DNA from 2 places in the Edwardsiella sp. EA181011 genome. Region 2 is predicted to be linked to the other one. Evidence: predicted binding sites of a transcription regulator. Region 2 holds the regulator's gene; the other holds the start of a gene.
What was found. The regulator PhoB, encoded in region 2, activates phosphate uptake and scavenging genes when phosphate is short. The targets are predictions, from matches to a motif close to CTGTCATAAAACTGNCNNAT.
Positions count from the first base shown of each region.

Region 1: a site for PhoB is predicted at 3,862-3,881, ahead of pitA (inorganic phosphate transporter PitA). Genes of this name have one in related genera too.

Region 1 is NZ_CP011364.1:831,195-837,319, reverse strand. It holds gene QY76_RS03750 (sensor histidine kinase) at 1-117, opposite strand, end outside; gene mgtA (magnesium-translocating P-type ATPase) at 890-3,601, shown strand; gene pitA (inorganic phosphate transporter PitA) at 3,887-5,383, shown strand; gene QY76_RS03735 (sodium-dependent transporter) at 5,463-6,125, opposite strand, start outside.
Region 2 is NZ_CP011364.1:3,344,274-3,350,398, forward strand. It holds gene ppx (exopolyphosphatase) at 1-348, shown strand, start outside; gene phoR (phosphate regulon sensor histidine kinase PhoR) at 381-1,682, opposite strand; gene phoB (phosphate regulon transcriptional regulator PhoB) at 1,703-2,392, opposite strand; gene sbcD (exonuclease subunit SbcD) at 2,583-3,815, shown strand; gene QY76_RS14840 (AAA family ATPase) at 3,812-6,125, shown strand, end outside.

The DNA of each region.
Region 1 (6,125 bases), 1.4 Mb from region 2:
AGTCACCTGCATCAGCGGAATAAACAGCGGTGTTTTACTCAGCAGATAGGCAATCACCAGATAGACACACATTTGCTGCAGCAGAGACAAGATCAAATCCATCTGGCTGACGCCCATACCCCCTCCTTCGCCACGGTGCGTCACCATTGTAGGCCGGCGCACTGCCCGCCGCTGCGCGATCGTAGACAAAAAAAAAGCCAGCACCCGACGCTGGCTAAAAAATTGGAAGCAATGTGAGCAATGTCGTGCCTTCCCGGTGGAGGTGAAGCCACCACCCGAAAAACAAGTTAATGATAATCATTATCATGTGATGATGTAAAGCGCTTTTGTAAGAAAGTGCGAGCCATGCAATACATCACTACCTATTGATACTTAATAATTTTATCTGTTTTTGCTCCCGCGAAGGGATGGAAAGGATAACTTTGTTAACCATTGGTTTAACTCTGTACGGTTTACAGCTCTCGCGGGCAGAACTATAGTTAGCCCACTTTTTAGTTGGTGGAGATACCCTCTTTGGACAGTCAGAGTCATCAGGACAACACGCACTTATCCTTGGCAAGCTGACCATCTTCACGATGTGCTGCTTGCCGAACCCAGGCGGGCAGCAACACTTCATATCGAACTGCTGCATACCCTTAGTAATGACACGCGCGCTGCGCACCGCGCTCGCGTAAATGCGGACAGTTATCATGCTGTTTTATACCCAGGCACTGTTTCCTCCGGGCGAATAAGCTTCGCCGCGGCGTGCATTATGCCGTCGCACCCCTGAAGCGCTGCGCATAACGACACAAGATAGGTCACGCCCAGCGTTTCCCTACGCCTCACACGTACAGACACCTTTTGCCGGGCGGCAGGGGTGTGCTTAAAAACAGCACATGAGTAGCGCATTATGACTCAGATGATCGATCAAAACACCGCGGTTCTTAACGGCCGCCGGGAAAAACAGACAAAGCGCCACGCTATCGCCGATGAAGCCCGCGTCAGCCTGGACGCCACCCTGGCCAACCTCTCCGCCAATACGCTGGGGCTGGAGGAGGACGACGCCCACGAGCGCCTGCAGCTGCACGGCCCCAACCAGGTCGCCCATGAAAAGGCGCCGCCGGCGCTGATTCAGTTCTTCATGGCGTTCAACAACCCCTTTATCTACGTGCTGATCGCGCTGGCGCTGATCAGCTTCTTCACCGATTACTGGCTCCCGCTGCGTCATGGCGAGCCGACCGATCTGACCGGGGTGATCATCATTCTGGTGATGGTCTCCCTCAGCGGGCTGCTGCGCTTCTGGCAGGAGTTTCGCACCAATAAGGCCGCCGAGGCGCTGAAGTCCATGGTTCGCACCACGGCGACCGTGCTGCGGCGCGCCCACCCGTTTGCCCAGAGCGAATGCCACGAGATACCGATGCAGCAGCTGGTGCCGGGCGACATCATTCTGCTCTCCGCCGGCGATATGGTACCGGCTGACGTAAAGCTGATTGAGTCGCGCGACCTGTTTATCAGCCAGGCCGTGCTGACCGGAGAATCCCTACCGATCGAAAAATATGATGTGACTGCCAGCGTGCGTGAAAAGTCCAGCGCACCCTGCGGCGCCGAAGGCAGCCTGCTGGAGCTGGCCAACGTCTGCCTGATGGGCACCAACGTCTCCAGCGGTACGGCCCGGGCGGTCGTGGTCGCCACCGGCAACCGCACCTACTTCGGCTCGCTGGCCAAATCCATCGTCGGCATACGCTCGCAGACCGCGTTCGACCGCGGCGTTAACAGCGTCAGCTGGCTGCTGATCCGCTTTATGCTGGTCATGGTGCCGATCGTGCTGCTGATCAACGGCTTTACCAAGGGTGACTGGACCGATGCCGCGCTGTTCGCCCTGGCCGTCGCCGTCGGACTCACGCCGGAGATGCTGCCGATGATCGTCAGCTCCAACCTGGCCAAAGGCGCCATCACCATGTCGCGGCGTAAGGTGGTTGTGAAGCGCCTCAACGCCATCCAGAACTTTGGCGCCATGGACGTGCTGTGCACCGATAAGACCGGTACCCTGACTCAGGATCGTATTATTCTTGAGCACTATCTGGATACCCAAGGCGTCGAAAATCCTCGCGTTCTGCAGCTGGCCTGGCTGAACAGCTATCACCAAAGCGGTATGAAGAACCTGATGGACAAAGCGGTGATCCGCTGCGGCCAGGATAAACCGGCCATTGAGGCGATGGCCGGCTACAGCAAAATCGACGAGCTACCGTTTGACTTCAGCCGGCGCCGTCTCTCTATCGTGGTCAGTGATGAGCAGCAGAACCATACGCTGATCTGTAAGGGCGCCGTCGAAGAGATGCTGGCCATCGCCAGCCACATTGAAGAGCAGGGCCAGGTGCAGCCGCTGGATAAGGCGCGCCGCGCCGCGCTGCAGTCGCTGGCGGAGGGGTATAACCGTCAGGGATTCCGCGTGCTGATGCTCGGCACCCGCGAGCTCGGCCGCGATGGCTGCGCGTTTCCTCTGAGCATTGCCGACGAGCGCGACCTGACCCTGTGTGGCCTGCTGACGTTTCTGGATCCGCCGAAAGAGTCCGCCGCCACCGCCCTGGACGCGTTGCGCGAAAACGGCGTCGTGGTCAAAGTGCTGACCGGCGATAATCCGACCGTCACCGGCAAGATCTGCCAAGAGGTGGGGCTGACGCCGGGCGAGATCCTGCTGGGCAGCGATATCGAAAGCATGGACGACCAACAGCTGGCGCAGGAGGCGGAGCAGCGTACCGTCTTCGCCAAGCTGAGCCCGCTGCAAAAATCCAGGGTACTCAAAGCGCTGCAGAATAATGGCCACACCGTCGGATTTCTCGGCGATGGCATCAATGACGCCCCGGCGCTGCGCGACGCCGACGTCGGCATCTCCGTCGATACCGGAACGGATATCGCCAAAGAGTCGGCGGATATCATCCTGCTGGAGAAGGATCTGATGGTGCTGGAGCAGGGGGTGATCACCGGCCGTGAGACCTTCGGCAATATCATCAAATACCTGAACATGACCGCCAGCTCTAACTTCGGCAACGTGTTCTCCGTGCTGGTCGCCAGCGCCTTCATCCCGTTCCTACCGATGCTGGCCATTCAACTGCTGCTGCAGAACCTGCTGTACGATCTGTCGCAGATGAGCCTGCCGTGGGACCGGATGGACAGGGAGTTTCTGCGTAAACCGCGGAAGTGGGACGCCAAAAACATCGGCCGTTTCATGCTGTGGATCGGGCCGACCTCATCCCTATTTGATATCGCCACCTACGCCCTGATGTGGTATGTGTTCTCTGCCAACAGCGTTACTCATGAGTCGCTGTTCCAGTCCGGCTGGTTCATCGAGGGACTGCTGTCGCAGACGCTGGTCGTGCATATGCTGCGCACCCAGAAGATCCCGTTCATTCAGAGCTGCGCCGCCCTGCCAGTAATGCTGACTACCGGAATCATCATCGCGCTCGGGATCTATATTCCCTTCTCGCCGCTGGGACACTTTATCGGCCTGCAGCCGCTGCCGCTGACCTACTTCCCGTGGCTGGTCGCCATCCTGCTGAGCTACTGCATCCTGACGCAGCTGATGAAGCGTTTCTATATTCACCGCTTCGGTCAGTGGTTCTAACCCCCGCGGCGCGCTGCCATATCACGCAGCGTGCCGCGATTGCTCGGGTAAAAATACGCCGGGATGGTGCTGATAAACAAGGAAATGCCATAGAAAACCCCATCAGCTTATAAAATATTTTTAGCAGCATAATTCTTATAACTTTATGAAATACTAAGAGTAGTCTTAACTTCCCGCCCGCTTTTGCCGCCGACAAATCAAAAAAACGTCATATTTTACTTTTCCCCACCCAGTCTTCTCGCCGATAATGCGCCGCGTTCATGTCCACAAACTGGCGTAACGCATATGCTACATCTCTTTGCAGGGCTAGATTTCCATACTGGCCTAATGTTAGTCCTCGCGCTGCTCTTTGTGCTGTTCTACGAAGCCATCAACGGCTTCCACGATACGGCCAACGCGGTCGCAACCGTGATTTACACCCGTGCCCTGCGCTCGCAGATCGCCGTGGTAATGTCCGGTATTTTTAACTTCCTCGGCGTCATGCTGGGCGGCCTGAGCGTGGCCTATGCCATCGTTCACCTGCTGCCGACCGACCTGCTGCTGAACGTGGGCTCCGCCCATGGACTGGCCATGATGTTCTCCCTGCTGCTGGCGGCGATCATCTGGAACCTGGGAACCTGGTATTTCGGCCTGCCGGCCTCCAGCTCCCACACCCTGATCGGGGCCATCATCGGCATCGCGCTGACCAACGCGCTCATGACCCATACCTCCGTGGTGGATGCGCTGAACATCCCGAAGATGATTGAGATCTTCCTCTCGCTGATCATCTCGCCGATCGTCGGCCTGCTGCTGGCCGGTCTGATCGTCTGGATGCTGCGCCGCTACTGGAGCGGAACCAAAAAACGTCGCCGTATTCATATGACGCCGGCCGAGCGTGAAAAGATCGATGGCAAACGCAAGCCGCCGTTCTGGACCCGTATCGCCCTGATCGTATCGGCTATCGGCGTCAGCTTTTCCCATGGTGCGAACGATGGACAGAAAGGGATCGGTCTGCTGATGCTGGTGCTAATCGGCGTCGCCCCGGCCGGTTTCGTGATGAACATGGACGCGACGGGGTACGATATTGCCCGCACGCGCGATGCCATTACCCACCTGGACCAGTACTATCGTCAGCATCAAGCTGAGCTGAGCCACGTCATCAGCGCGGAGCCGGAAGTCCCGGCCAGCGAAGAGGCCAACGGCAGCAAGATCTTCCACTGCGACCCCGCCCGGGCCCAGGTCGCCATCGCCAGCGCGCAGGGTATGCTGACCGATCTGCAAAGCTACGATCAGCTGAGCGTCGATCAGCGCAGCCATATGCGCCGCCTGCTGATGTGCGTCGCCGACACGGCCGGTAAGGTAGCCAAGCTGCCGGAAACCAACGAAACCAATAAGCGCTTCCTGACCGATCTGCGCAAAGATCTGCTGGCAACGGTGGAATATGCTCCGATGTGGATCATCGTCGCCGTTGCCCTCGCCCTGTCGCTGGGCACCATGGTCGGCTGGCGTCGCGTCGCCACCACCATCGGCGAAAAGATCGGGAAGAAAGGGATGACCTACGCGCAGGGGGTCTCCGCGCAAATGACCGCCGCGGTCTCCATCGGCGTGGCCAGCTACACCGGGATGCCTGTCTCCACCACCCATGTACTCTCCTCTGCGGTCACCGGCACCATGCTGGTCGACGGCGGCGGCGTACAGGGCAAAACGGTGAAGAACATCCTGCTGGCCTGGGTGCTGACGCTGCCCATGGCGATCATCATCTCCAGCCTGCTGTACTGGCTGGCGCTCACCTTCGTGGTCTAACGGCCCGCTAAGCGATAAAAAAGCCCGCGAATGCGGGCTTTTTTTGGCCGATAGGCGCTGGGCCGCATGCGTCCGCGCCTTACACCACGCCATGCAGCAGAATAACCCCAATGCACAGCGGCGCGGCGTAGCGCCAGGTAAAGCGCAGGGCGTGACGCCAGTGCGCCGGCAACGTCTCCGGCAGCAGCGCCTCCAGGCGCGACGACCAGCCAAACAGCAGACAGATCGCGATGGCGAACAGCGGCATCATCAGGTTAGAAGTCAGAAAGTCCAGCCAATCGAACAGAGTACGCCCACCCAGAGTGTAGCGCGCCAGCGGCCCAAACGAGAGGGTCACCGGGATCCCCGCCGTCATGATGCCAGCGCTGACCAGCAGGGTGGCGTTACGCCGCGACCACCCCCAGCGTCCACAGGCAAATGCCACGATATGCTCCAGCAGGGAGATCGACGAGGAGAGCGCCGCCAGCAGCAGCAGCACAAAGAACGCCAGTGCCCACAGGCTGCCAAACGGCAGATGGGAAAAGAACACCGGCATCGTCATAAAGGTCAACCCCGGCCCGGCGCTGGGGTCCAGCCCGGCCGCGCTCAGCGCGGGAAAAATCATCAGCCCGGCCAACACGCACACCAGGCAAGAGAGCGCCACCACCCACAGACTGGAGCGGGCCACGCCGCGGCTGTCCGGCAGATAGGCGCCATAGGTGGTGTGGATCCCCAGCCCCACCGACAGGGAGAAAAAGGCCAG
Region 2 (6,125 bases):
CCCGGCTTCACCCAGGAGCAGCAACTGATGCTGGCGACGCTGGTGCGCAGCCAGCGCAAGGCGCTGCGGCTGGAGGAGCTGCCGCGCTTCACCCTGTTTAAGAAAAAGCAGTATCTGCCGCTGATCCAGATCCTGCGTCTGGCCACCCTGCTCAACAATCAGCGCCAGTCCACCGCGCCGCCCGATACGCTGCAGTTGGAGACCTATGGCTTTCAATGGGTGCTGCGCTTCCCGCCCCACTATCTGCGGCAAAATAGCCTGGTGCAGTTGGACGTGGAGAAGGAGCAGGAGTACTGGCGCAGCGTCGACGGCTGGAGCCTGGTGATCGAAGCGCAGCTGGAGGACTAGCGTGCGCCGGTGCGCACGCGAGCCCGGCGGCATCAGCCCGGCGGCGCGCCGTTGAACACCAGATGGGACGGCAGGGTAAACGCGAAGCGGGTTCCCTGCCCGAGCGTGCTATCGATCGCCAGCTGTGCCTCATGATGCTGCAGCGCATGCTTGACGATGGCCAGTCCCAGCCCGCTGCCGCCGGTGCGACTGGAGCGGGAGCGATCGACCCGGTAAAAGCGTTCGGTCAGATGGCTGAGGTGCTCCCGAGCGATGCCCGGCCCATTGTCCTGTACGGTAAAATGGGCCCCCTGCGCGGTACGCTGCCAGCATACCCTGATCTGCGTCCCCGCCGGCGTATGGTTGATCGCGTTATACACCAGGTTGGAGACGGCGCTGCGCAGCTGCTCCTCGTTGCCGCGCACCCGCAGGCCGTCATCAATGCTAAAGTGCAGCCTGTGCTGACCGTCGCTCAGCGCGTTGGCCTCCCGCTCCAGCATATGCAGCATCGCCGGGACATCGACCACCGCGCTGAGATCGATGTCCGGCGCCGCCTCAATCCGCGACAGCACCAGCAGCTGCCGGACCAGTCCATCCATACGCTGCGCCTGCGCCTGCATGGTCAACAGCGCCTTCTCGCGCTGCGGCGCCGGCATGGCATCGTCGCCAAACATCTCCAGATAGCCCTGTAGCACCGTCAGCGGCGTGCGCAGCTCATGGCTGACGTTGGCAAAAAAGTTGCGCCGCGCGCCCTCCAGCTGACGCTTTTGAGTCACATCGCGCGCGATCATCAGCATCTGCCCCTCGCTGTAGGGCATCAGGCGAAACTCCATATAGCGCCCGCTGTTAAGGTGCAGCGTCAGCGGCCGGGCGTAGTCGGCGGTGCCCAGATAGCGGCTGAATTCGGGATAGCGCAGCAGATTACGGATATTCTGCCCATTGTCCTCCGGCCAGCGGAACCCCAGCAGATGCTGCGCCAGATGGTTACACCAAAAGATGTTGCCCTCATCGGTCAGCATCACAATGGCGTCGGGCAGCGACTCCGCCCCGCTGCGGAACCGTTTGATAAGCAAGGCCAGCTCACGCCGCCGCCGCCGATTGCGCTGCTGCATCTGGTACAGCCCGTAAAACAGCGGCTCCCAGCTGCCGCGCCCGCTGGGCGGCGTCATGCTGCGATCCACCCACAGCCAGTGGGAGAGCCGCAGCTGATTCCAGCCGTGCCACATCAATAGCAGGCACAGCGCCAACAGTAAAAACCAGGGTAAATAGCCGAACAGCGCGCCGAGCAGCAGCGCCGGCACGCAGCACAGCAGCAGCTCAGACAGCAGCGTCTTCCAGGAGAGTTTATCTAACACAGTCAGAACTCCGTCGCCGATCAGAAACGGGCGGAGAAACGGTAGCCGGTACCGCGCACGGTCTGCACCATGCGATCGTGACCGCTGCCCTCCAGTGCCTTGCGCAGACGACGGATGTGGACATCGACGGTACGATCCTCCACATACACGTTAGTGCCCCAGACATGATTGAGCAACTGTTCGCGGCTGTAAACTCGCTCAGGGTGAGTCATAAAGAAGTGCAGCAGCTTAAATTCGGTCGGCCCCATCTCCAGCGCGATGTCATTGGCCATCACCCGGTGCGAGACGGGATCGAGGCTCAGCCCCTGTAGGTTGATGGTCTCCTCCAGCGCCATCGGCGAAATGCGCCGCATCACCGCCTTGATCCGCGCCACCAGCTCTTTGGGCGAAAACGGCTTGGTAATATAGTCATCGGCGCCCACCTCCAGGCCGCGCACCCGATCCTCCTCTTCGCCGCGCGCCGTCAGCATCATCACCGGAATATCCCGGGTCGCCGGCTCCCGCTTCAGCTGCTTGATAAGCTGGATACCCGAGCCGCCGGGCAGCATCCAGTCCAGCAGAATCAGATCGGGGTAAGGCTCGCACAGCTGGCTTAACGCACCGTCATAGCTCTCCGCCTCCAGCGGCTGATAGCCGTTCTGCTCCAGAACGAAACTCACCATATCCCTGATGGGCGTTTCATCTTCTACGACTAAAATGCGTATGGTCATACTGACTTCCCGGTTAATTGTCATCCGCTGCAATTATGCGTCATTTTTATGACAGATTTATGAAAAAAAAGAGATCCCCCCAGCCGCGGCGGCCAACGGGTTGGCGCCCTTTTGCCGCGCCGGGTATACTGGCCACCATATCCTCCGCCCGCCGCCGCGGGCGCGCCCCCGTTGCCAAGCAAGGGACACCATGCGTCTGATCCATACCTCCGACTGGCACCTTGGCCAGCACTTCTACGGTAAAAGCCGCGCCGATGAACACCGTGTGTTTCTCGACTGGCTGCTGCTGCAGGCCGAGCAGCAGCAGGCCGACGCCATCATCGTGGCCGGCGATCTGTTCGATACCGGAACGCCGCCCAGCTATGCCCGCGAGCTGTACAACCGCTTTGTGGTGGCGCTGCAGGGGCGCGGCTGTCAGTTGATCGTCCTGGCGGGTAACCACGACTCGGTGGCGACCCTCAACGAGTCCCGCGAGCTGCTGGCCTGCCTGCATACCCAGGTGATCGCAGGCGCCCACGCCGACGATGCGCCGCTGCTGCTGCGACGACGCGACGGCAGCCCCGGCGCCATCCTGTGCGCCGTTCCCTTTCTGCGACCGCGCGACCTGCTGCAAAGCCGCGCCGGCCAGTCCGCCGCGGAGAAGCAGCAGGCGCTGCAGCAGGCCATCAGCGATCACTACCACACCCTGTATCAGCGTGCGCTGGCGCTGCAGGCCTCGCTGGCGCAGCCGCTACCGATCGTCGCCACCGGCCACCTGACCACCGTCGGCGTCAGCGGCTCCGAATCGGTGCGCGATATCTATATCGGCACGCTGGATGCCCTGCCGGCCAGCGCCTTTCCCCCGGCAGACTATATCGCCCTGGGACACATTCACCGCCCGCAGCGGGTCGGTCACGCGGAGCATATTCGCTACAGCGGCTCCCCGATCCCCCTGAGCTTTGACGAGTTGGGCAGCAGCAAAAGCGTCTGCCTGGTGACCTTAGCCTATGGCAGCGCGCCGCAGATAACCCAGTTGCCCGTCCCCCAGAGCCAGCCGATGCGCCTGCTCAAGGGCTCGCTGGCGGAGATTGGCGCGGCCATGGAGGCCCTGCGCCCCCTGGCGACGGACAAGCCGGTCTGGCTGGACATCGAGATCGACAGCGACGGCTGGCTCAGCGAAAGCGAACGCACGCTGCAGCAGCAGGCGGAGACGCTGCCGGTGGAGATCCTGCTGCTGCGGCGCAGCCGTGAGCAGCGCCAGCGCGCCCTGACCATGCAGGCCGGCGAGACCCTGAGCGAGCTGACCCCCGACGACGTATTTAGCCGACGCCTGGCGCTGGAGCAGGAGAGCGATCCCCAGCAACAGGCGCGGGCGCAGCGGCTGTTCCAGCAGGTGCTGCAGGAGATAACGCAGGACCCCGATACAGAGGAGACGCAGGCATGAGGATCCTCAGCCTACGCTTTAAGAACATCAACTCGCTGCGCGGCGAGTGGAAAATTGACTTCAGCGCCCCCCCTTTCTGCGATAGCGGACTGTTCGCCATTACCGGCGCCACCGGCGCGGGAAAAACCACCCTGCTGGACGCCATCTGCCTGGCGCTGTACCACCAAACCCCGCGTCTGGACACCATCTCCGCCAGCCAGAATGAGCTGATGACCCGCGGCACCGCCGAGTCCCTGGCCGAGGTGGAGTTTGAGGTAAAGGGGATAGGCTACCGCGCCTTTTGGAGCCAGCGCCGCGCTAACAACCGCCCCGACGGCAAGCTGCAGGCGATACGCGCCGAGCTAGCGCGGCTGGATGACGGTACGATCCTGTGCGATAAAATCAGCGATAAGCTAAAAACCATCGCTGAGCTGACCGGCCTGGACTTTGGCCGCTTTACCAAGTCGATGATGCTATCGCAGGGAGAGTTCGCCGCGTTCCTCAACGCCGATGCGGGCAAACGCGCCGAACTGCTGGAGGAGCTGACCGGTACCGAGATCTACGGGCGCCTCTCCGAGGCGGTCTTCGCCCGCTTTAAGCAGGCCAAGAGCGATCTGGATGCACTGCGCGAGCGCGCCGCCGGCGTTGAGCTGCTTAGCGAGGCCCAGCGCGAGGCGCTGCAGGCCAGTCTGAGCCACGCCCAAGCGCAGGAGCAGACGCTGCGCGCCCAGCTGACGCAGGCACAGCAACAGCAGGATTGGCTACGGCACCAGCAGGAGCGGCGCCAGACGCTGAGCCAGGCGCAGACGCAGGCCGCACAGGCCGAGCAACACTGGCTCGCCCTTCAGCCGCAGCTGCTGCAACTGACCCACGCCGAACCTGCGCTGCGGCTGCGGCCGTATTACCAAAGCCTGACGCAGGCCGAGGAGGATCTGCGCCAGGCAGACGCCCAACAGCAGCAGTTGGAGGCGCGCCTACAGACGGCGGCCGCCCAGCGGGATCCGCTGCAGCAGGCGCTACAGCAGGCCCAGCTCGCCTGGCAGCAGCTGCGCCAGCGCCGTGACGAAACGCAGGCGCTGATCGCCGAGCGGGTGCTGCCGCTGGACAATGCGCTGGGCAAACAGGAGGAGGCCGAGCAGCGGCTGTCGCAGCAGTGGCAGGAGAGTCAGCGCCAGCGGCAGGATCTGCAGGCGCAGCAACAGCAGCTCAGCGCGCAGCAGACGGCCCAGCGACAGCAGCAGGCCACGCTGCAGCGGCAGTTGGACGCCGACCGGCAGCACGCCCTGTGGGGCGAACGGCTGCCGCGCTGGCAGATGCTGCTGGAACGCCGCGGCGTACTCAGCGACGACGGGCTACGGCTGACCGCCGAACGGAAGCGGCTGCAGCAGGAGATACAACGCCTGTGCCACCAGCGCGATGCGCGCCAGGAGACCCTGCTTGGCCTGCAGCAGGACGAGCAGCGCCTGCGTCAGACGCTGGAGACGCAGGAGGCCGAGCTGCTGGCGTGGCAGCGCCACCACCCCGCCGAACAGGTCACGCAGGCGCGTACGACCCTGCAGCAAGGCGATGACGATCGCCAGCAGCTGATCGCGCTGCAGCCGCTGGCCCTGCAGGAGATGGCCCGCATACAGGCGCTGCAGGCGCGCGATGGCGCGCTGCAGCGCGAGCGGCTGATCCTGGAGCAGCAGCTCGCGGAGAAGCGGCGTCAGTACGCGGACAAGCGCCAGCACCTACAGGATCTGGAGCAGCAGATAACGCTGCAGATGCGACTGATCAGCCTGGAGACGGAGCGCGCCAGCCTGCGCGAGGGCGAGCCCTGCCCGCTGTGCGGCGCACGCGATCACCCGCTGGCGGCCAGCTACCAGCCCCCGGCACTCAGCGACAGCCAACGGCGCCGCGATCGCCTCAGCCAGGAGGTCGAGCGCCTGGGACGGGAGGGCGGCGCGCTGAGCGAACGCGTGGCCCATACCACGGCGCAGTGCGCCCAGTTGGACAGCGAAGCCCAGCAGCTGCAGCAGACGCTGGCCCAGCAGCGCGCGCGCTGGCAGCAGAGCTGTGACGCGCTGGGGCTAGCCCTGACGCTGGAGGATGAGACGGCCCTCGCCGACTACCTGCAGCGCTGCGCCCAGCGGCGCCGCGAGCTAGACAGCCTGCAGGCCCAGGGAGAGGCCCGGGCACAGCGCCTGCAGCTGGCGCGCGATGCCCTGACCCAGGCCAGCGGGCGACTGAGCCAGGAGCAGCATGTGCAAAGCCTGCTGCTGCAGACGCTGCAAACCCAGGAGGCCCGCCGCGCGGAGTGCGAGCTCCAGTGGCAACAGACCGAACAGGCGC